DNA from 3 places in the Streptomyces sp. NPDC047971 genome. Region 3 is predicted to be linked to each of the others. Evidence: riboswitches for the same ligand, from Rfam matches in the RefSeq annotation. Region 3 holds a riboswitch; each other region holds the start of a gene.

What was found. Region 3 has a riboswitch for cyclic di-AMP ahead of AB0D99_RS13515 (M23 family metallopeptidase). Riboswitches for the same ligand answer to the same signal wherever they lie in the genome.
Region 1: it holds a riboswitch for cyclic di-AMP, as region 3 does, so the genes downstream of both, AB0D99_RS05275 (C40 family peptidase) here and AB0D99_RS13515 (M23 family metallopeptidase) in region 3, are expected to answer to the same signal.
Region 2: it holds a riboswitch for cyclic di-AMP, as region 3 does, so the genes downstream of both, AB0D99_RS01695 (LysM peptidoglycan-binding domain-containing M23 family metallopeptidase) here and AB0D99_RS13515 (M23 family metallopeptidase) in region 3, are expected to answer to the same signal.

Annotation. Positions count from the first base shown of each region.
Region 1 is NZ_JBEZNW010000003.1:258,509-265,957, forward strand. Features, by position in the region: gene AB0D99_RS05265 (ATP-dependent Clp protease proteolytic subunit) at 1-259, shown strand, start outside; gene AB0D99_RS05270 (hypothetical protein) at 265-570, shown strand; cyclic di-AMP (ydaO/yuaA leader) riboswitch at 885-1,082, shown strand; gene AB0D99_RS05275 (C40 family peptidase) at 1,086-1,562, shown strand; gene AB0D99_RS05280 (LysE family translocator) at 1,698-2,327, opposite strand; gene AB0D99_RS05285 (LysR family transcriptional regulator) at 2,400-3,311, shown strand; gene AB0D99_RS05290 (ATP-binding protein) at 3,376-3,825, opposite strand; gene AB0D99_RS05295 (8-amino-7-oxononanoate synthase) at 3,995-5,161, opposite strand; gene bioB (biotin synthase BioB) at 5,307-6,566, shown strand; gene AB0D99_RS05305 (adenosylmethionine--8-amino-7-oxononanoate transaminase) at 6,559-7,449, shown strand, end outside.
Region 2 is NZ_JBEZNW010000001.1:391,376-398,824, forward strand. Features, by position in the region: gene AB0D99_RS01680 (STM4012 family radical SAM protein) at 1-1,094, shown strand, start outside; gene AB0D99_RS01685 (STM4011 family radical SAM protein) at 1,108-1,962, shown strand; gene AB0D99_RS01690 (SGNH/GDSL hydrolase family protein) at 1,949-2,716, opposite strand; gene AB0D99_RS01695 (LysM peptidoglycan-binding domain-containing M23 family metallopeptidase) at 2,905-3,843, opposite strand; cyclic di-AMP (ydaO/yuaA leader) riboswitch at 3,848-4,037, opposite strand; gene AB0D99_RS01700 (tyrosine-protein phosphatase) at 4,388-5,200, shown strand; gene AB0D99_RS01705 (DUF6126 family protein) at 5,210-5,365, opposite strand; gene AB0D99_RS01710 (XRE family transcriptional regulator) at 5,386-6,024, opposite strand; gene AB0D99_RS01715 (aspartate aminotransferase family protein) at 6,100-7,449, opposite strand, start outside.
Region 3 is NZ_JBEZNW010000011.1:71,723-79,171, forward strand. Features, by position in the region: gene AB0D99_RS13505 (pitrilysin family protein) at 1-948, shown strand, start outside; gene AB0D99_RS13510 (pitrilysin family protein) at 945-2,342, shown strand; cyclic di-AMP (ydaO/yuaA leader) riboswitch at 2,546-2,712, shown strand; gene AB0D99_RS13515 (M23 family metallopeptidase) at 2,725-3,507, shown strand; gene AB0D99_RS13520 (GntR family transcriptional regulator) at 3,671-4,354, shown strand; gene AB0D99_RS13525 (HPr family phosphocarrier protein) at 4,516-4,797, opposite strand; gene AB0D99_RS13530 (GNAT family N-acetyltransferase) at 4,974-7,449, shown strand, end outside.

The DNA of each region.
Region 1 (7,449 bases), on a different contig from region 3:
CCGGGTCGTGCTCCAGCAGCCCACGATGGAGGAGCCGTTGCGGGGGCAGCCCAGCGATCTGGACATCCAGGCACGGGAATTGCTCCGGCTGCGCGCGATGACGGCCGGGATGCTGGCGACCCACACCGGACGGAGCCGCGAGCGGATCGACGCCGACATCGACCGGACCACGATCCTCGACGCGCCGGCCGCCACCGCGTACGGCCTGGTGGATCACGTGGTCCAGAACCGGGGGTCGTCCGGCCGCGGGGCGAGGTGAGCGCGATGGTCCCCGAGCTGCCGCCACTGCCCGCCCTGACCCGCGCCGAGGGCGAGGTCGTCGACGCCTACCTCGCCGTCGTGGACCTCCTGGGGAGGATCAATCCATCCAGGATCTCGCATACTTATGGAGCGCTACGGGCGGCACAGGCCCTGGTGGGGCGGGCCACCGCGCTGCGCGACGCCCTGACCGTGATGCATGGGCGCGGCGAGGCCGAGGTGCACGCGGAGACGTTGGCCCGCGCGCTGCGGGTGTTGGACGGGGAACGCCGTTCGGAGCGGGTCACCGTGCCCGGGACACGCGCGAGTTGACATTTCCGCGTGTCGTGTCGAGGTCCACTCGGCCCAGCACGGCCACGGAAAGCCTCCCTCGTTCGGCGTAGTCGATGAATCGACATATGTGCGGGGTGAGTTGCGCAACAGGTGTACGCATCTGGCTGAATCGGGCGTTTCTCCCCTGGTGCGGGGCTCGTCAGCCCCATCTCAGAAGATCACGAAACATGTCTGTCCACCCGAATGGATCAGTCGTGAGGAGCCTCACATAGCGTCGTTTCAACTCGGATTTCGCCCTGAAAGTGAGTCAAGATCCCTCACGACGACAAGCCCCCGCCACCACGGCGGGGCGGTCCGGGCGGACGCCGAGTCCTGCCGCCGTCCCGGATGTCTGGTCGACAGGAGTGGATCGGCAGGAGTGGAGGACCCGAGCAGTACGGGACGACCGCGCATGGGGGTCGTGCCTCGGGGTGAAGCCGCAGCCGCGGCCGGGCAACTTCGCCAGCCCGAACCCGACAGGTCATCCTTCACAGGCGGCTGACGAAGGGTTGCGCATGACTGCGCAGATTCATGTCCCGTCCCTGCTGTCCCGGGCCGGAGCCGTCTCGGCTCTCACCCTCGCCGCCGTCGGCGGCACCATGCTGGCGCCGGGCGCCACCCCCGAGGCCCAGGCCGCGACCGCGCACGCCGGCAAGGCGCTGAGCATCGCGGCGGCCAAGAAGGGATCGCCCTACCGGTACGGAGCGTCGGGACCGAGCCGGTTCGACTGCTCGGGGCTCACGCTCTACTCGTACAAGAAGGCGGGCAAGTCCCTGCCCCGTACCGCGCAGCAGCAGTACAACAAGACCCGGCACATCTCCGCCTCCAGCCGGCAGAAGGGTGACCTGGTCTTCTTCCACTCGGGTGGACGGGTGTACCACGTGGGCATCTACGCCGGTAACAACAAGATCTGGCACTCGCCCAAGAAGGGCTCCTGGGTGAAGCTCGACAGGATCTGGTCGGCCAAGATCTCCTACGGCCGGGTCCGATGAGCGGGTGACCGGCGGATCCGCACCGGCCGGAGCCCCTCCGGCCGGAGCCCCGACGGCCTGCCTCCTCGCCGGCTGAACGACGGCCTCACGGGGGGGGTGCGGTGGCGCCGCCGCACCCTCACCCGCGCACCCGCCTCAGTTCCCCGCGAGGGGAGCCGACAACAGGGTCAGCCCCAGGGCGGCCAGCGCGCCGCCCGTCACCCCCTGCACGGTCCTGGCCGTCCGCGGACGGCGCAGCCAGTGACCGAGGCGGTCCACCAGGACGGCCACCAGGGGGAACCACAGCAGAGCGAGCAGCACCACGACGGACGCCAGCAACAGTGTGCGGGGCACGACCGCGACACCGTCCGGCACGAACTGCGGCAGCAGACTCAGAAAGAGCACGGGCGCCTTCGGGTTCAGCACATTGGCGAGGAACCCCTGGCGCAGCGCGCGGCCGACCCGCGCCTCCCCCGCGGTGGCGGGCGAGGCCTCCCCCGTCGCCCGCAGCGCGCCGCGGAGGGCCTGTACGCCGAGGTGGAGGACGTACACGCCACCGGCGATCTGGAGGGCGCGGTAGAGCGCCGGCACCGCGATCAGCACGGCCGCCAGGCCTGCCACCGCGAGGGCGGTGTGCACCAGGAGCCCGCCGGCCACCCCGACCGCACTGGCCACCCCGGCCCGCCGAGAGGCGAGCGCGCTGCGTACGACGACCGTGAAGTCGGCTCCCGGCATGGCCACCATGCCCGCCGCGACCCCGATGAAGGCGATCAGCTGTCCGTCCATGACCCCAGCGTGCCCGCCGCAAGCCTTTAGTGTGTAGACACGATCTTCTGGGTCTGGCCAAAGGAATCCTTTATGCAGGATCTGGTGCGGCTCGCGGCACTGGTGGCGGTCGCCGAGGACGGCTCGATCACCCGGGCCGCCGCCCGGCTCGGGTACACCCCGCCCGCGCTCTCCCAGCAGCTCGCCAAACTGGAGCGGGAGGCCGGCGCCGCGCTGCTCGTCCGGCACCACCGGGGCGCGCGGCTGACGCCCGCCGGTGAACTGCTCGTCAGCCGAGCGCGCCGTGTCCTGGACGAGATGGAGCGGGCGCGCCACGAGCTGGCGCAGCTCAGCGGACTCTCCGGCGGCCGGCTCCGGGTCGGCACCTTCACCACCGTCGGGATCCATCTGCTCCCACCGGTGCTGAGCGCGTTCCGCCGGGCTCATCCGGACGTGGAGCTGACGGTGGCCGAATACGAGCCGCCGGGCGGGGTGGCGGCGGTGGCCGAGGGCGAGGTCGATCTGGCGATCACCCACGTCTACGAGCCCGCCGAGCCCGCGCCGCCGCCGCCCGGGGTCGCGTTGGAGCCCCTGCTGGTGGAGGAGTTGGTCCTGGTCACGGCGCCGGGCCATGTGCTGGCGGAAGGCTCCGGCCGGCTGCCGATCGCGGAGCTCGCCGGCCAGCCGTTGATCAGCAGCGCGCCGGACCATCCGTCGAGGCGAGGAGTGGAGGGCGCGCTGGCCCGGGCCGGCGTGAGCCCGTCGGTCGTGTGCCGGACGCCGGGGTACGCCCTGGTGTGCGCGCTGGTCAGCGCGGGGCTCGGGGTGGCGGTGGTGCCGGAGATGGTCGCCATGATGGCGGCGTCTCCCCTGGGCGTGCGGGCGTTGGAGCCGACGTCGTTCCGTCGGACGATCTCGGTGGCGCACCGCGGCGAGGAGTCGGGGCCGGCGGCCCGGTCGCTCCGGGCGCTGCTGCGGAGCGGCTTCGCCCGTGCGGCCCCGTGAACGCCGGCCGTCGCGGGGCCGGCGGGCGGCGCTACGTTCCGGACACGATCTTCTGCGACACGCTCTAGGTCAGGACCGCGGGGGTCCGGTTCGCTGAGGGGGTCCAGGGGAGGTTGATCCAGACGGTCTTGCCGCCCTCCCTGGTCGGGGTGACCGAGAGCCGGCCGCCCGCCTCCTTGGCCAGGAAGCGGATGATGACCATCCCCCGGCCGTTGTCCTGCTGCACCGCCGCCGGGAGTCGCTGGGGCCACCGCGGATGGCTGTCGGTGACGCCGATGTGCAGCTGCTCCTCGCGCTCCAGCCGGACGTCGACGGTGAAGGTGGGCGACTGCCCGAAGGTGTGCTGGACGGCGTTGGTGGCCAGCTCGGAGACGATCAGCCGGATCGCGTCGGCGGCGTCGCACGCCTCGGCGAGCCCCCAGCCGGTCAGGATGTCGGCGACGTATCTGCGGGCGGCGGAGACCGAGGCGGGATCGCTCGGCAGAGTGACGGTTGCTTCCTGGTGGTCTGCCATGGCGACGCTGTCCCTTTCCCACCGGGCCCGGCCCGGATTGCGCTAGGCGTCAGAGTGCCACCGATCGCCCCGCCCCGTACGGCGATCCACCAAGATCTGTGCATATGTGTCGCTCGAAGCGGTGAACTCTGCTACGGCAGACCGTATTTGGACCGGCGAACTGCTGCGGTCAGTGGACCGCGGGCGCCGTGCGCACGATCGTCTCCACCGCCCGGTCGATCTGCGCGTCCGTCAGATCCGCGCGGGCCGTCAGGCGCAGCCGTGAGATGCCGTCCGGGACCGACGGGGGCCGGAAGCAGCCCACGGCGAGGCCCAGTTCGCGACAGTCCGCCGCCCATCGCAGGGCCGCCTCGGGCGCGGGGGCTCGCACCGAGACGACGGCCGCGTCCGGGCGTACGGCGGTCAGTCCGGCCTCGGTGAGCAGCCGGTGCAGGGTGGTCGCGACGGTCCGCGCGCGCTCGGCGAGGCCGGGTTCGCGGTCGATCAGCCGCAGGCCGGCCAGGGCGGCGCCCGCGGCGGCGGGGGCGAGTCCGGTGTCGAAGATGAAGGTCCGGGCCGCGTTGACCAGGTGCTCGATCACCCGGGCGGGGCCGAGGACGGCGCCGCCCTGGCTGCCGAGCGACTTGGAGAGGGTGAGGGTGGCGACGATGTCCGCGTCGCCGGCGAGACCCGCTTCGGCCAGGGCGCCACGGCCGCCTGCGCCGAGCACGCCCAGGCCGTGGGCGTCGTCGACGACCAGTGCGGCGCCATGGGCGCGGCACGCGTCGGCGATCTCGGTGAGAGGGGCCTTGTCACCGTCCACGGAGAACACGGAGTCGGTGACGGCGAGGGCCCTGCGGCCCTCATGGGCCCGCAGGGTCTTGCGCACCGCCTCGGCGTCGGCATGCGGGACCACGGCCGTCTCGGCGCGCGCGAGCCGGCAGCCGTCGACGATCGAGGCGTGGTTGCCCGCGTCCGAGACGATCAGCGAGTCGCGGCTGCTCAGCGCGGTGAGCGCGGCGAGATTGGCGGTGTAGCCGGAGGAGAAGACGAGGGCGGCCTCGAAGCCGCAGAACTCGGCGAGTTCGTGCTCCAGACGGGTGTGCAGCCGGGTGGTGCCGGTGACGAGTCGCGAGCCGGTGGCGCCTGCGCCCCAGTGCCGTGCCGCCTCGGCCGCCGCCTCGGTGATCTCCGGCCGGCGCGTCAGCCCGAGGTAGTCGTTGCTCGCCAGGTCCAGCAGGTCCGATACGGCGGCGCGGGGCCTGAGCGTGCGGACGAGCCCCGCCCGCTCGCGGTGGCGTGCCTCGGTGTCGGTCCAGTCGAACGCGGTCCCGCGGGTGTCCTCGTCCCGGTGCATGCGGCAGATCCCTTTTGTAGGCAGCGCACAGACCCTAACCGTCCGGAGCCAAGGTCAGGATGTGGCCATGCACACACCTCAAACGGCCTCGTTTGTTCAGATCCTCCTTGGCCGCGAGGTGTGCGGTAGGCCAGGATCACCCTTTATGGACCTGCTGAACACGCTGGTGGACAAGGGGCTGCGGCGCGAGCTGCCGAGCCGTGAAGAAGCGCTCGCCGTCCTGGCGACCTCCGACGACGATCTGCTCGATGTGGTGGCCGCGGCCGGCAAGGTGCGCCGCCAGTGGTTCGGGCGTCGGGTGAAACTCAACTACTTGGTCAATCTGAAGTCCGGGCTGTGTCCGGAGGACTGCTCGTACTGCTCCCAGCGGCTCGGCTCGACGGCCGGGATCCTCAAGTACAGCTGGCTGAAGCCGGACGAGGCGTCCCAGGCCGCCGCCGCCGGTGTCGCCGGCGGTGCGAAGCGGGTCTGTCTGGTGGCGAGCGGCCGCGGGCCGACCGACCGGGACGTGGAGCGGGTCGGCAAGACCATCGAGGCGATCAAGGAGCAGAACGAGGGCGTCGAGGTCTGCGCGTGCCTCGGTCTGCTCTCGGACGGCCAGGCGGAGCGGCTGCGCGAGGCGGGCGCCGACGCCTACAACCACAACCTGAACACGTCCGAGGGGACGTACGGCGAGATCACGACCACCCACACCTACCAGGACCGGGTGGACACCGTGCAGAAGGCGCATGCCGCCGGTCTGTCGGCCTGCTCCGGGCTGATCGCGGGCATGGGCGAGAGCGACGAGGACCTGGTCGACGTCGTCTACGCGCTGCGCGACCTCGGCTCGGACTCGGTGCCGGTGAACTTCCTCATCCCGTTCGAGGGCACTCCGCTGGCGAAGGAGTGGAACCTCACTCCGCAGCGTTGCCTGCGGATCCTGGCGATGGTGCGGTTCGTCTGCCCGGACGTGGAGGTCCGGATCGCGGGTGGACGCGAGGTGCACCTGCGCTCGATGCAGCCGCTCGCGCTGAACATCGCCAACTCGATCTTCCTCGGCGACTATCTGACGAGCGAGGGCCAGGCCGGTCAGGCGGACCTCGACATGATCGCGGACGCGGGCTTCGAGGTGGAGGGCATGGGCACGACCACGCTGCCCCGGCACCGCGCCGACGCTTCGGCCGCCGCCGCCGCCGCGGCCGGCGGGTGCGGCTCCGCGGCCTCGGCCGGCTGCGGTTCGGCGGCCGACGCGGGAGCGGGCTGCGGTTCGCACGCCGAGGCGGGCTCCGGCTGCGGGCCGTGCGGTGGCCACGCTCCGCAGGCCGACGCCCCCGAGGCCGAGCCGGCCGAGGCGTCCGGAGCCCGTACGGACCTGGTGGCGGTGCGCCGCCGCGGGGCCGGGACGGAGCTCGCGCCGAATGCGTAACGAGGAACTGCTCGCCCTGGACCGGGCGCACGTCTGGCACCCGTACGCCCCCATGCCGGGCCGTACGGATCCGCTGGTCGTCGCGTCCGCGTCCGGGGTGCGGCTCCGCCTCGCCGAACCGGTGCACGGTCAGGACGAGTTGATCGACGGCATGTCCTCGTGGTGGTCCGCGATCCACGGCTACAACCACCCCGTGCTCAACGAGGCGGCGCACGGCCAGCTGGACCGGATGAGCCACGTCATGTTCGGCGGGCTCACCCACGAGCCGGCCGTCCGGCTCGCCACCCGTCTGGTGGAGATCACCCCCGCACCGCTCCAGCACGTCTTCCTCAGCGACTCGGGCTCGGTCTCCGTCGAGGTCGCGGCCAAGATGTGCCTGCAGTACTGGCGCTCCGTCGGCAAGCCCGGCAAGCAGCGGCTGCTGACCTGGCGTGGCGGCTACCACGGCGACACCTGGCAGCCGATGTCGCTGTGCGACCCCGAGGGCGGGATGCACCAGCTGTGGTCGGGCGTGCTCCAGGAGCAGGTCTTCGTGGACGCGCCGCCCACCGCCTACGAGGAGTCGTACGCCGAGATGCTGCGGGAGCGGATCGCGCTCCACGCGGACGAGGTCGCCGCGGTGATCGTGGAGCCGGTGGTGCAGAACGCGGGTGGGATGCGCTTCCACGCGCCGGAGTACCTGCGGGTGCTGCGGGAGGCGTGCGACGAGCACGGCGTGCTGCTGATCTTCGACGAGATCGCGACCGGGTTCGGTCGTACGGGCACGCTGTTCGGCGCCGACCATGCCGGGATCTCGCCCGATGTCATGTGTGTGGGCAAGGCGCTGACCGGCGGCTATCTGTCGATGGCGGCGACGCTGTGCACGACGCGGATCGCCGAGGGG
Region 2 (7,449 bases), on a different contig from region 3:
ACCGGCAGGCGACGGCGGTACGGGAGGCGCTGGGCGACGCCGGACCCGTCCGCTTCGCCACGGCCGCGTTCGGCGGCGGCACCCCCACGTTCCTCACCGCCGGCGAGCTGGAGCGGCTCTGCGACATCGCGGAGAAGCGCATGGGCGCGGACCTGCGGAGCGTCCCGCTCTCCGTGGAGACCTCGCCCTCGACGGCGACGGCGGACCGGCTGGCGGTCCTGGCCGATCGGGGCGCCACCCGTCTGAGCATCGGGGTGCAGAGCTTCGTCGAGGCGGAGGCCCGCGCCGCCGTGCGCCCCCAGCGCCGCGCCGACGTCGAGGCCGCGCTCGGCCGCATCCGGGACACCGGCGTGCCCGTCCTCAACATCGACCTGATCTACGGCATCGACGGCCAGACCGAGGAGTCCTGGACCCGCTCCCTCGACGCCGCGCTCGCCTGGGCGCCCGAGGAGCTCTACCTCTATCCCCTCTACGTCCGCCCGCTCACCGGCCTCGGCCGGCTCTCGCCCGGCGCCGACCTGGAGTGGGACGAGCAGCGGCTGCGGCTGTACCGCCACGGCCGGGACCATCTGCTGGCCCGGGGCTACGCGCAGGAGTCGATGCGGATGTTCCGGCGCGCCGACGCCCCGCCGCAGGGCGCCGACGACTACGCCTGCCAGACCGACGGCATGATCGGCCTGGGCTGCGGGGCGCGTTCGTACACCTCCTCGCTGCACTACTCCTTCGACTACGCCGTGGACATGCGAGAGGTCCGCTCGATCATCGACGCCTACACCGGGACCGGGGACTTCACCCGCCCGGAGGTGGGCCGGTGGGTCGACGCGGACGAGGCGCGGCGCCGCCATCTGCTCCAGTCCCTCCTGCAGGCCCGGGGCATGTCCACGGCCTCGTACGAGGAGCGTTTCGGCGCTTCGCCGTTCGCGGACTTCCCGGCCGAACTGGGCCGGTTCGAGGCGCTCGGCTGGCTGGATCCCACGGCGCCGGACGGGCTGCTGCGGCTCTCGCCCGAGGGGCTGGCCCACTCGGACGCGCTCGGTCCGGCGCTGTTCTCCCCGGCCGTCCGGGCGGCGATGGCCGCCTACGAGCCGAAGTGAACAGGGGGACGGCATGGACCTGACGATCCTCTACCGGGGCCCGCTCGCCTCGTGCGACTACGACTGCCCCTACTGCCCCTTCGCCAAGCGCCGCGACAGCCGGGAGCAGCTGCGCGCCGACCGCGCCGCGCTGGAGCGCTTCTCCGCCTGGGCGGCCGCGCGGAGCGGCGACCGGCTGAGGATCCTCTTCACCCCGTGGGGCGAGGGCCTGGTCCGCTCCTGGTACCGGCGCGCGCTCACCGAGCTGTCGCACCTGCCGCACATCGAGCGGGTGGCGATCCAGACGAACCTGAGCTGCCGCACGGACTGGGTGGCGGGGGCCGACCCCGAGACCCTCGCGCTCTGGTGCACGTACCACCCGGGACAGACGCCGTACGACCGCTTCCTCGCGAAGTGCCACGAACTGGCCCGCCGGGGAACGCGTTTCAGCGTCGGGATCGTCGGCCTGCCCGAGCACCTGGAGCACGCCCGACGGCTGCGGGACGCGCTCCCGTCCGAGGTCTACCTCTGGGTGAACGCCGCCGAGGGCCGTACGTACACCGACGAGGAGGCCGGGGACTGGACCGTCCTCGACCCCCTCTTCCCGTACAGCCGCCGTCCGCACCCCTCGGCCGGTCTCCCCTGCCGGACCGGCGAGTCGGTGATCTCGGTGGACGGTGACGGGACGGTGCGCCGCTGCCACTTCGTGAAGGCCGAGCTCGGCAACCTCTACGACGGTTCGTACCGCGCGGCCCTGCGGCCCCGCGCCTGCCCCCTCGCCGTCTGCGACTGCCACATCGGCTACGTCCATCTGGAGACGCTGCCGCTGTACGACGTGTTCGCCGGCGGCGTCCTGGAACGGATCCCCGCCCCGCTCAGAGAGGCATGAGGTCCGGGCGCTTGGCCTCCACGTAGTCCCCCGAGCTCTCGCCCCGCAGCCGCCTGCCGATCCACGGCACGAGGTACTCCCTGGCCCAGTTGATGTCGTCCCGGCGCACCTCCAGCGTGCCGCGCGGCGGCAGCGGCGGCCACGGCTGGTCCGGGTCGGCGGGCACGTCGAGGCCGAGGACCTGGGCGGCGCGCAGCGCGACCCGGGTGTGCCCCTCGGGCGAGAGGTGCAGCCGGTCGTCGTCCCAAGCCCGCCTGTCCTGAACCGACTTGAGCGACCACAGGTCCAGGACCGGGCAGCCGTAGCGGTCGGCGACGGCCCGGACATGGGCCGTGTAGGTGGCGATCTTGCCCCGCAGATGGCGCAGCACGGGCACGTCGCGGGTGTCGAAGCCGGTGGTCACCATGACGGTGCCGACGGCCGACGTCAGATCGGCGACGGCGCGCTCGAAGCGCTCGGCGACGTCGTCCGGGTCGGTGCCCGGACGGATGATGTCGTTGCCCCCCGCGCAGAAGCTCACCAGGTCGGGGGCGAGCTCCTTCGCCCTGGGGACCTGCTCCTCCACGATCTGGTCGAGGAGGCGGCCGCGCACGGCCAGGTTGGCGTAGCGGAACGCGTCGTGCTCCGGCAGCTGGTCGGCGAGCAGGACCGCGAAACGGTCCGCCCAGCCGACGTACGTCCCCTCGGGTCCGGGGTCTCCGACGCCCTCGGTGAAGCTGTCGCCGATCGCCGCGTACGACCCGAATGCGTTCATGTCTCTTGATCTCGAATCGTCTCCCACGGGACCTCATCTTTCCCTTATGGGTGTGACCTACGCGACCGTAAGGAGGGGTTGACGCCGGGTGAGATACGCCACCGGTCAAGATTCCGCCAAGCCGGAATACACCGGAACGCGAAAGGGCCCGGCACAGGTGCCGGGCCCGATCGGGTGCTGGGGGTACGTCAGAGGGTGACGCCGTGCGAGCGCAGGTAGGCCAGCGGGTCGATGTCCGAGCCGTAGCTCGGTCCGGTGCGGATCTCGAAGTGCAGGTGCGGACCGGTGGAGTTGCCGGTCGAGCCGGAGAGGCCGATCTCCTGGCCGCCGGTGACGGTCTGGCCGGCGGAGACGCCCAGGGAGGAGAGGTGGGCGTACTGCGAGAAGGTGCCGTCGGCGTGCTGGATGACGACCTCGTTGCCGTACGAGCCGCTGTTGCCGGCGGAGTAGACGGTGCCCGCGCCGACGGCCTTGACCGAGGTGCCGGAGGAAGCGATGAAGTCGACACCGGTGTGGTAGCCGGAGGACCACATGGCGCCGGAGGCGCGGTACGGGGTGGAGATGCCGCCGCTGACCGGGGCGACCCAGCCGGAGGACGCGGCCTTGGCGGGGGCGGACTCCGCCGGGGTGGACGCCGGGGCCTGGGTGGGCTCGGCCGTGCCGCGGTCGGCGCTGCGCGAGGCGCGCTCGCCCGAGGACTTCTCCGCCTTCGGGGCGGCCTTGGGCGCGGGGGCCTTGGCCGTCGACTTGGCGCCGAGGGTGAGCTTCATGCCGGGCAGGATCAGCGAGGGGTTCCCGCCGACGACCTGACGGTTGTCCTCGTAGAGCTTCTTCCAGCCGCCCGCCAGGTGGTGCTCGGCGGCGATCTTCGACAGGTAGTCGCCACGCACGACGGAGTACGTCTTCGGCTTGGCGGCCTTGTCGGCGGCCGGCGCCTTCGCGGGAGCGGCGGCGACGGCGGCGACGGCCTGCTCGGGCGTCACGGTCGGGGCGCCCTTGTCGGCGGCGTGGGCCCCGGTCGCTCCGAGGAGCGGAAGGGCGACGACGGCGCCACCGGTGCCGGCGGCGACGAATCCGCGCGTGATCGGGTTGACCTTGGGACGGCGATGCTTACCCTTTGCGGGCATGGCGAATTCCTCTCCGTCGCCTGCGAGGTGAGCTGTCGGGTTCGGACTGGAGATGTCCGGCCGCGTTCTCACGCGACTTAACCCCGAGCCGTCCGGATTCGACCGGTTCGGCGTACTTACCTGGGTCCCCCGCTCCTGCCGTACGTGGATGGGTGCGGAATCCGGGCGGTGGCAGGATTCGGCGGTCCGACCGGATTGAGCGTGACCGTAGACGAGCGGGGTCGGCGCGAACAAGCCACCGTTTTTCTCCCGCATTCGGGGCCGGGACATTCGCGCCGAATTCCGGTCACCCTCCGTGGAGGGTGGAACCTCGATTCCCTTTTCCGGTACGGAGATTGCCCGGAACGATCAGGCACGGTCCGTCACCTTTATGACGCTGCTCACGCACCGAAACCCATCTCCCCTATTACCAGGGCGCGTTATACCTAAGGCCCCAATTCGGACAGAATACCCATTCCCATGCCCCGGGGGTGTGCGCGGCCGCACCCACCCGGGATGATTGCCCCAGGAACAGATCCCGATCAGCCAACCTTCAGGAGCACTCGTGACGCAGCAGCTGCCCCAGGTCCCGTCGACCGAACCCGAGCTCGCCGGGGTGCGCAACTTCCGGGACGTGGGCGGCCTGCCGACCGTGAGCGGCGGGTCGGTGCGATTCGGACGCCTCTTCCGCAGCGGACACCTCGCGCATGCCACCGAGGAGGACGCGACCTTCCTCTCCACCCTCGGGCTGCACACGATCTTCGACTTCCGCAACCAGGCGGACCGGAAGGTCGAGGGCGCGGACGTCGAGCTCCCGGGTGTGCGAAATGTGAACATACCGCTCAACGACCCGGCCGACGGCAAGGAGTTCTGGAAGCTGGTCAGCACAGGCGAGCTGGAGCAGCTCCGCGCCATCCTGGGCGACGGCAAGGCGGCCGCCCGAATGTCCGATTCGTACCGGAAGATGATTGTCGAGCGGACCGCGGAGCACAGCCGCATCCTGCATGCGATGGCCGAGGACAGCGTTCCGGCGCTGATGCACTGCGCGGCCGGCAAGGACCGCGCGGGCCTCTCGATCGCCATCTCGCTGCTCGCGGTGGGCGTCGAGCGCGAGGCGATCGAGGCCGACTACGTGAAGTCGAACGACCCGCACCGTCGCTACAAGGTGCGCCGCAGCTCCACCGCCGCGGACGCCATGTCGCCCGAGGTGATGGAGCTGCTCAGCCCGCTCTTCGACGCACGCGTCGAGTACCTGCGGGCCGCGTTCGAGACGATCGAGCAGACCTGGGGCACGGTCGAGAGCTACCTCACGGACGGCCTCGGACTCGCCCCCGAGACCCGGGCGCGCCTGCGCGAGCGGCTCGTCGTCGAGGCGTGACCCCGCCCCCTACTGGTTCTGCCCGCCGAGCGTGAAGAGCAGATAGAGGAACGCGGCGAAGAGGTGCCCCGCCACGAGATAGGCGAAGAGCCGGAGCACCAGCCCCTTGGGGAACTTCCCCTCGCCGCGTTCTTCACCGGTGACAGGTGCGGACTTCTCGGACATATCTGCCTCTTTCGAAGGGCTCAGCTCGGATGCGGCGTTCCGCCGCCGAGACACAGCTCGGCGGCGGGGCTCTGCATCAGCGTGTGGACGAAGAGCAGCTCGGCACCGCCGCGGCCGGAGGCGCCGATGCGGTGCGGGGTGAGCGAGTCGAAGTGCGCGCTGTCTCCGGGGTCCAGGACGTGCACGGTGTCGCCGAGCGCGAGGCGCACCTGCCCGTCGAGGACATGGAGCCACTCCTCTCCGGGATGGACGCGCACGATGTCGGTCCGGGTGGCGTACGGCACATGGACCCGGAGCGCCTGCATGGCACGGCCGGGCCCGCCGGCCTGGCGGTAGATCCAGCCGTCGGCCTCGACCGGCTCGGACCGGCCCGCCCGGACGACCGGATCACGCTCGGGCGGAGTCTCGCCCAGGAGCTCGGCGACCGTCGTACCGTAGATACGGGCCAGAGCGAGCAGCATGGGCAGCGAGGGCTGTCGGCGGCCCGTCTCCAGCCGGGAGAGATGGGCCGGGGAGAGTGCGGCCCGCTGGGCGGCGGCCTCCAGGGTCAGCCCGCGGCGCCGACGGAGGGCTCGCAGCTGGGGCGCGACGTCCGGCAGGACGTCGGGCGCGCCCGACGCGGCAGAGTCGGGGGACGGCTCCCCCGGAATGTGCTCCATGCCTCCATTCCGCCAGGAACTTTCCCCTGAGGCAAATTTCTTGCCCCAGAGGCAAAAGTCCGGAGCGGCTCACCGTCAGCGCTGTGCCACCGCCTGCTTGACCAGCGTCTTCCCGAAGTCCCACATCAGGCCGCCACCCCCGTGGGCGTCGTCCATCACGGCCGTGAACGCGGTGACGAAGCGGTCGACGTCCGCCTCGTCGATGACCAGCGGCGGGATCAGTTTGATCACCTCCAGGTGGTCCCCCGACACCTGCGTGAGGATCCGGTGCCGCTGGAGCAGCGGGACGACGACCATCTGGGCGAAGAGCCCCTTGCGTGCCGCCTGCAGCATCGTCCACCGGCTGCGCAGCCCGAGCGAGGACGGCCGCCCGAACTCGATCCCGATCATCAGCCCCCGCCCCCGGATCTCCTTCAACAGCTCGTAGCGCGGGACGAGCTCCCTCAGGCGCGAGGACAGCAGCTCGCCCATCCGGCGCGCGTGGGCCACCGTCCCCTCGCTCTCCATGACCGAGAGCACGGCGAGCCCGGCGGCCATGGCCTGCGCGTTCGAACCGAAGCTGGCCGAGTGGACGAGCACACGGTCCATCGAGGAGTAGACCTTCTTGAAGATCCAGTCCTTGCCCAGTGTCGCGCCGACCGGCACATAGCCGCCGGAGAGCGCCTTGGCGACGCAGACCAGGTCCGGTTCGACACCTTCCTCGTGCTGGTACGCGTAGAAGTCCCCGGTCCTGCCGAGGCCCGTCTGGACCTCGTCGGCGATCAGCAGCGCGCCGCGTGCGTGCAGCAGCTCCTGGGCGGCGCGCAGGAAGCCGGGGGGCGCCTCGTGCACCCCCTTCCCCTGGATCGGCTCGACCACGAAGGCGGCCACGTCCCCCTTGCGCAGCTCCCGCTCCAGCGCCTCCAGGTCCCCGAGCTCGATCGCCGTGTCGGGCAGCAGCGGGGCGAAGCCGTTCCGGAAGCCCTCCTCGCCGTTGACCGAGAGGGAACCGGTGGTCAGGCCGTGGAAGGCGTGGGAGCAGTAGAGGACCCTGGGCTTCCCGGTCGCGTACCGGGCGAACTTCAACGCGGTCTCGACCGCTTCCGTGCCGCTGTTGCCGAAGAAGACCCGGTCGAGGTGCGGACTGTGGGCGAGCAGCCTCTCGGCGAGCAGTCCGGGCAGGGGCTGGCAGTCGAAGCGGGTGAGGTCGGCGAGGGAGGCGTCCAAGACGTCGTGGAGGGCCCGGCGGACGACGGGGTGGTGCCGGCCGAGACCCATGACGCCGAAGCCGGCGAGCATGTCGAGGTGGTCGCCGCCGTCGGCGTCCCAGAAGTGGGCGCCCTCGGCCCGCACGTAGACCTTGTCGAAGCCGATGGTGTGCAGCATCCGCGGGAGCTGGTGGTTGAGGTACCGGGTGTGCAGCTCGTAGCGCTCCGCGCCGCGTTC
Region 3 (7,449 bases):
ATGGAGAACCAGCGGGACGTCGTCAAGAACGAGCGCCGCCAGCGGTACGACAACGTGCCCTACGGCACGGCCTTCGAGAGGCTCACCGCCCTCGCGTACCCCGAGGGCCACCCGTACCACCACACGCCGATCGGCTCCATGGCCGACCTGGACGCGGCCACCCTCGAGGACGCGCGGGCCTTCTTCCGCACGTACTACGCGCCGAACAACGCGGTGCTCTCGGTCGTCGGCGACATCGATCCGGCGCAGACCCTGGCCTGGATCGAGAAGTACTTCGGGTCGATCCCCTCGCACGACGGCAAGCTGCCGCCGCGCGACGGCACCCTGCCGGACACGATCGGCGAGCAGCTGCGCGAGGTCGTCGAGGAGGAGGTCCCGGCCCGCGCCCTGATGGCCGCCTACCGGCTCCCGCACGACGGCACGCGCGAGTGCGACGCCGCCGACCTGGCCCTGACCGTCCTCGGCGGCGGCGAGTCCTCGCGGCTCCACAACCGCCTGGTCCGCCGCGACCGCACGGCGGTGGCGGCCGGGTTCGGCCTGCTGCGGCTGGCCGGCGCACCGTCCCTGGGCTGGCTGGACGTCAAGACGTCCGGCGGCGTCGAGGTGCCCCGGATCGAGGCCGCCGTCGACGAGGAGCTGGCCAGGTTCGCCGCCGAGGGCCCGACGCCCGAGGAGATGGAGCGCGCCCAGGCCCAGTTGGAGCGCGAGTGGCTCGACCGGCTCGGCACGGTCGCGGGCCGGGCCGACGAACTGTGCCGCTTCGCGGTCCTGTTCGGCGACCCGCAGCTCGCCCTCACGGCCGTGCACCGGGTTCTGGACGTCACCGCGGAGGAGGTGCGGGCGGTGGCCGCGGCCCGGCTGCGCCCCGACAACCGCGCGGTGCTCGTCTACGAGCCCACCGGTACCGAACAGAGCGACGGCGACGAGGAAGAGGGAGCGGACCAGTGACCGACGCTGCCGCGTCTTTGACGAGCATGACGTTCCACCCGCAGCCGGAGGCGGGCACGGCGAAGCCCTGGGCCTTCCCCGCCCCGGACCGCGGAGCGCTGGACAACGGCCTGACGGTGCTGCGCTGCCACCGCCCCGGCCAGCAGGTGGTGGCCGTCGAGATCTTCCTCGACGCCCCCCTCGACGCCGAGCCCGAGGGCTTGGACGGCGTGGCCACGATCATGGCCCGTGCCCTGTCCGAGGGCACGGACAAGCACTCGGCCGAGGAGTTCGCCGCCGAGCTGGAGCGCTGCGGCGCCACGCTCGACGCGCACGCCGACCACCCGGGCGTACGGGTCTCCCTGGAGGTCCCCGTCTCCCGGCTGCCCAAGGCGCTCGGTCTGCTCTCCGAGGCCCTGATCGCGCCCGCCTTCCTCGACAGCGAGGTCGAGCGCCTGGTGCGCAACCGGCTCGACGAGATCCCGCACGAGACCGCCAACCCGGCGCGCCGGGCGGCCAAGCAGCTCTCCAAGGAGCTGTTCCCGGCCACCTCGCGCATGTCGCGGCCGCGCCAGGGGACCGAGGAGACCGTGGAGGCGATCGACGCCACGGCCGTCCGCGCCTTCTTCGAAGCGCACATCCGGCCCTCCGCGGCCACGGCCGTCGTCGTCGGGGACCTGACCGACGTGGACCTGGACAAGGTCCTCGCCGAGTCGCTGGGCGCGTGGACGGGGGACGCGGCGGAGTCGCGGCCGGTCCCGCCGATCACGGCCGACGACACCGGCCGCGTGGTCATCGTGGACCGGCCGGGCGCCGTGCAGACCCAGCTGCTCATCGGCCGTGTCGGTGCCGACCGGCACGACCGCGTCTGGCCGGCCCAGGTCCTCGGCACGTACTGCCTCGGTGGCACCCTCACCTCCCGCCTGGACCGCGTCCTGCGTGAGGAGAAGGGCTACACCTACGGCGTCCGCGCCTTCGGCCAGGTGCTGCGCTCCGACGGCCAGGGCCACGGCGCCTCGATGCTGGCCATCAGCGGTTCCGTCGACACCCCCAACACCGGCCCGGCACTTGACGACCTGTGGAAGGTGCTGCGCACCCTCGCCGCCGAGGGTCTGACGGACGCCGAGCGGGACGTGGCCGTGCAGAACCTGGTGGGTGTGGCGCCGCTCAAGTACGAGACGGCCGCCTCCGTCGCCGCGACGCTCGCCGACCAGGTGGAGCAGCACCTTCCGGACGATTTCCAGGCGCAGTTGTACGCGCGCCTCGCCGAGACCGGCACGGTGGAGGCGACCGCGGCGGTCGTGAACGCCTTCCCGGTCGACCGTCTGGTCACCGTGCTCGTCGGTGACGCGGCGCAGATCGAGGAGCCGGTACGCGCGCTCGGAATCGGTGAAGTGACCGTGGTCACCGGCTGATCGAGGCGCCCACGCACCACTCCGAGGACCCCGTCATCCTGGTATGGCGGGGTCCTCCCCTTTGTCCGCATTGCGGGAGAGGGGGGTCGTATGCCCTGTGGCATGTCTTACAAACGAGCGTGTCTGTTTGGTGATTGAAAGACGATCCGCTTAGCGTCGGTCCGGCTGTTCGCCAGTTGAACCCGCCGCGAGCCCGTGGCATCGGACAGTCATCGCCGAGTCCCCGTCAGGCGCGAGCCTGGGGAGCCGGGGACCCACACGAAGTCCCTGGGGTGAATCGGACGCCTTCGCACCCGTGCGGAGGGGCCCGTAGGAGACCTTCCTGCTCCGAACCCGTCAGCTAACCCGGTAGGCGAGAAGGAAGGAAAGGATCAGCCACTACATGGCGTTCACCCGTGCCACCGGGAAGCATCGTGGTCCGAGCCGTCTGGCGCGCCGTGGCGCGGGCATCGCCGGCATCGCGACCATCGCCACCACCGGCGTCATCGGAACCCTCGCTTCCCCGGCACTCGCCGCCGACCCGGACGCCCCCTCGCCGGAGGACACCGGACTGACCCAGATCGTCGCGGCGGACTCCCTCGCCGTCACGATCGACGCCCAGGCCGCCGCCCAGGAGCGCGAGGCCGCCGAGGCCGTCGAACGGGCCAAGGCCGAGGCGAAGCGCAAGGCGGAGGCGAAGCGCAAGGCCGAGGCCCGCGCCAAGGAGATCCGCGAGGCCAAGGAGCGCGCCGCCCGCGAGGCGGAGCGCAAGCGCCTGAACTCCTTCCAGCTCCCCGTGGCCGGTTCGTACGTGACCACCAGCTACCAGGCCGGTGGCGCGCTCTGGTCCTCCGGCAGCCACTCCGGCGTCGACTTCCGCGCCGCCTCCGGCAGCCGGGTCGTCTCCGTCGGCTCCGGCACCGTCGTCGAGGCCGGCTGGGGCGGCGCGTACGGCAACAACATCGTCATCCGGATGAACGACGGCACGTACACCCAGTACGGTCACCTGTCGGCCATCAGTGTCTCGGTCGGTCAGGCCGTCACGCCGGGCCAGCAGATAGGTCTCTCGGGTTCCACCGGCAACTCGACCGGCCCGCACCTCCACTTCGAGGCGCGCACCACCGCCGAGTACGGCTCCGACATCAACCCGGTCGCGTACCTGCGCGCCCGCGGCGTGAACGTCTGACGCAGTCCGCGAAACAGCGTCAGAAAAGCCCCGGCTCGTCCTGAGCCGGGGCTTTTCGCTGGCCAAAAGATATCCATGTTCCCGGATCTCCTTCGGAAATTCCGCCCGGCTGCAATAGAGTCGCCGACGAACCGTTTCGCGCGGATGAAGGCGGAGGTCGAAGATGCGCGTTCCCGCGCACTCGGTATGCACGGCGATTCGGGACGACATCGTCTCCGGGGTCCTCGCATGCGGCAGCCGGCTGACCGAGGAGCAGCTGGCCCGCCGGTACGGGGTCTCGCGCGTCCCGGTCCGCGAGGCCCTGCGCACGCTGGAGTCCGAGGGCTTCGTGATCAGCCGCCGCCATGCCGGCGCCCATGTCGCCGAGCCCACCGAGCAGGAGGCGGCGGACCTGCTGGACGTACGGTCCCTCCTGGAGCCGCTCGGCGCCGCCCGCGCCGCCCAGCGCCGCACCGACGCCCATCTCAAGGTGCTGCGGGGCCTGGTCAGGCTGGGACAGGAGCGGGCCAGGCGTGGTCAGGGCGAGGATCTGCACTCGCTCGGCGGCTGGTTCCACGAGACGCTGGCGCAGGCGTCGGGCAGCCCGGCGCTCACGGCGCTGCTGACCCAGCTGCGGCACAAGATCGCCTGGATGTACGCCGTCGAACCCGCCGCCCAGCCCGTGGAGGCATGGGCCGAGCACGGTGCGATCGTCGACGCCGTGGCCCGCGGAGACGCCGAGCGGGCCCGCGCGCTGACCGCGCTGCATGCCGAGCGTTCGCTGGCGCAGCACCGGCTGAAGCGTCCGGAACGGGGTCGTGTGAGGTCTTCGCAACACGTCGTAAACACCGCGAGCGCCCGGAATTAACACGCGGGCCGTATACAAAGAATAGGAATTCTCAGGGCCTTCTTCGTGCTGCCCTTTTATGTCCTGCGGTATTCCGTGCGGGCCGACATCCGGGGCGGCGGCGAAAACAATGGAGCCGCACACGCCGTCATATCGGCGGGTGCGGCTCCATGGCAATTCGGTCAGACGGTCTCGGGAAGCTCGTCGAGCCCCTCGGCAACCAGCTTGGCCAGACGGTCCAGAGCGGCCTCGGCGCCATCGGCGTCCGAGGCGAGCACGATCTCCTCGCCGCCCTGCGCGCCCAGACCGAGCACCGCGAGCATCGACGCGGCGTTCACCGGGTTGCCCTCGGCCTTGGCGATCGTCACGGGGACGCCGGAGGCCGTGGCGGCACGGACGAAGATGGAGGCGGGGCGGGCGTGCAGGCCCTCGGCCCAGCCGACGTTGACGCGGCGCTCAGCCATGGTGTTGCCCTTCAAGTCTCAAGCGGGTTGTCTAGACCAGTCTCTCACGGTTGGCGGGATGCTCGTGGCAGACGTCCGGCCCCGGTCCCGGGGCCGCTCGTCAACCCCCACCTTGCACGGCACACAGACGCCGCGCGACCGGTGCCACAGGCGTACCCCGGCCGTACGCTTGCCCCATGCAGAGCGCGTCGGAACAGCCGGCACAACCGGAACACGCCTACCCCGACCACTGGGAAGCGGACGTGGTCCTCCGTGACGGCGGCACCGCGCGCATCAGGCCCATCACCGCCGACGACGCGGACCGGCTCGTCAGCTTCTACGAGCAGGTCTCGGACGAGTCGAAGTACTACCGCTTCTTCGCGCCCTACCCGAGGCTGTCCGCCAAGGACGTGCACCGGTTCACCCATCACGACTTCGTCGACAGGGTCGGACTCGCGGCGACCGTCGGCGGAGAGTTCATCGCCACCGTCCGCTACGACCGCATCAACGCGCAGGGGCTGCCGGCCAGCGCCCCCGCCGACGAGGCCGAGGTCGCCTTCCTGGTCCAGGACGCGCACCAGGGCCGGGGCGTGGCCTCCGCGCTGCTCGAACACATCGCGGCGGTGGCGCGGGAGCGGGACATCCGACGGTTCGCGGCCGAGGTGCTGCCCGCCAACTCCAAGATGATCAAGGTCTTCACGGACGCCGGGTACACCCAGAAGCGCAGCTTCGAGGACGGCGCCGTACGGCTGCACCTCGACCTGGAGCCCACCGACCGCTCACTGGCCGTGCAGCGCGCCCGGGAGCAGCGGGCCGAGGCCCGCTCGGTCCAGCGGCTCCTCACCCCCGGCTCGGTCGCCGTCATCGGCGCCGGACGCGCGCCGGGAGGCGTCGGCCGGACGGTCCTGCGCAACCTGCTGGACTCCGGATTCACCGGCCGTACGTACGCCGTGAACCGCGCGCTCGGGGACACGGATGCCGCGCTCGACGGGGTGCCGGCCTTCCGGTCCGTCGGGGACATCGGCGAACCCGTCGACCTCGCGATCGTGGCCGTGCCCGCCGAGCGGGTGCCGGAGGCGGTCGCCGACTGCGGCGAGCACGGGGTACGGGGCCTGGTCGTGCTCACGGCGGGGTACGCGGAGAGCGGCCCGGAGGGGCGGGAGCGCCAGCGCGAACTGGTACGGCAGGCCCGCTCGTACGGCATGCGGATCATCGGGCCCAACTCGTTCGGGATCATCAACACCTCGGCCGACGTCCGGCTGAACGCCTCGCTCGCGCCGCAGATGCCGGCAGCCGGGCGGATCGGACTCTTCACCCAGTCCGGCGCGATCGGCATCGCGCTGCTCGCCGGGCTCCACCGGCGGGGCGCCGGCCTCTCGTCCTTCATCTCCGCAGGCAACCGGGCGGACGTCTCGGGCAACGACTTCCTCCAGCACTGGTACGACGACCCCGCGACCGACGTCGTCCTGCTGTACCTGGAATCGATCGGGAACCCGCGGAAGTTCACCCGCCTGGCCCGTCGGACGGCGGCGGTCAAGCCGGTGGTGGTGGTCAAGGGCGCGCGGCACAGCGGGAGTGCGCCGCCGGGGCACCGGGTGCCGGTCACCCGCATCGGGCACGCCACCGTCTCCGAGCTGCTCCGGCAGGCCGGCGTCATCCGCGTCGACACCGTCACCGAACTGGTCGACGCGGGCCTGCTCCTCGCGGGCCAGCCGCTGCCGACCGGGCCCCGGGTGGCGATCCTCGGCAACTCCGAGTCGCTCGGGCTGCTGACCTACGACGCCTGTCTGACGGAGGGGCTCCGCCCGCAACGTCCCCTCGACCTGACGACGGCGGCGACCCCGGCCGACTTCCGCGACGCGCTGACGGCGGCGCTCGGGGACGACGCCTGCGACGCCGTCGTGGTGACGGCGATTCCGTGGGTCGGCGAGAACGGCGCCGTCGAGTCGGGTGACGGCGAGGTCCTCGCGGCCTCCCTCCGCGACGCCGTCGCCTCGGCCCCGAACCCGGCGAAGCCGGTGGTCGTCGTCCACGTGGAGATGGGCGGCCTCGCCGAAGCCCTCGCCGTCGCGACCAGCACCCGACCGCCCGCCCGCAGGGGCGCGGTGGGAGCCGCCCCGGGTCCGCACGGCCTCGTCGGGGCGCACGGCGCCGAGGCTTCGGGGACGCCCGGGCCCGGAGCCGTACCGCCGGGACCGGCCGGGTCCGGAGCCGTACCGCCCGGACCGGTATCGATGGGACCGCCCGCGTCCGGAGCCGTACCGCCCGGACCGGCCGGGTCCGGAGCCGTACCGCCGGGCGCGTCCGGGTACGGCGGCGCTGACGCCGGGCGGCCGGGGGGCGGGGCACCGGCCTCCACGGGCGGACCGTCCGCTCCTGCCGCCCGCTCCGCGAGCGGCACGCCGGGGCCCGGCGCCGGTGATCCGTCCGGCCGGGACGCCGGCGAAGCCGACGCCCCGGGTGGTGACGACGCGCCGCGGCCCGGTGCCATCCCCGCCTATCCGGCCGCCGAGCGGGCCGTGCGGGCCCTCGCGGAAGCCGTGCGGTACGGGGAGTGGCGGCGGCAGGCGGCCGAGCCCGGGCGGGTGCCCGAGTTCGAGGACATCGACGAGAGCGGCGCCGCCGCGCGGATCGAGCGCGTGCTCGCCGAGGAGGCGGACGCCCGGGGCGTCA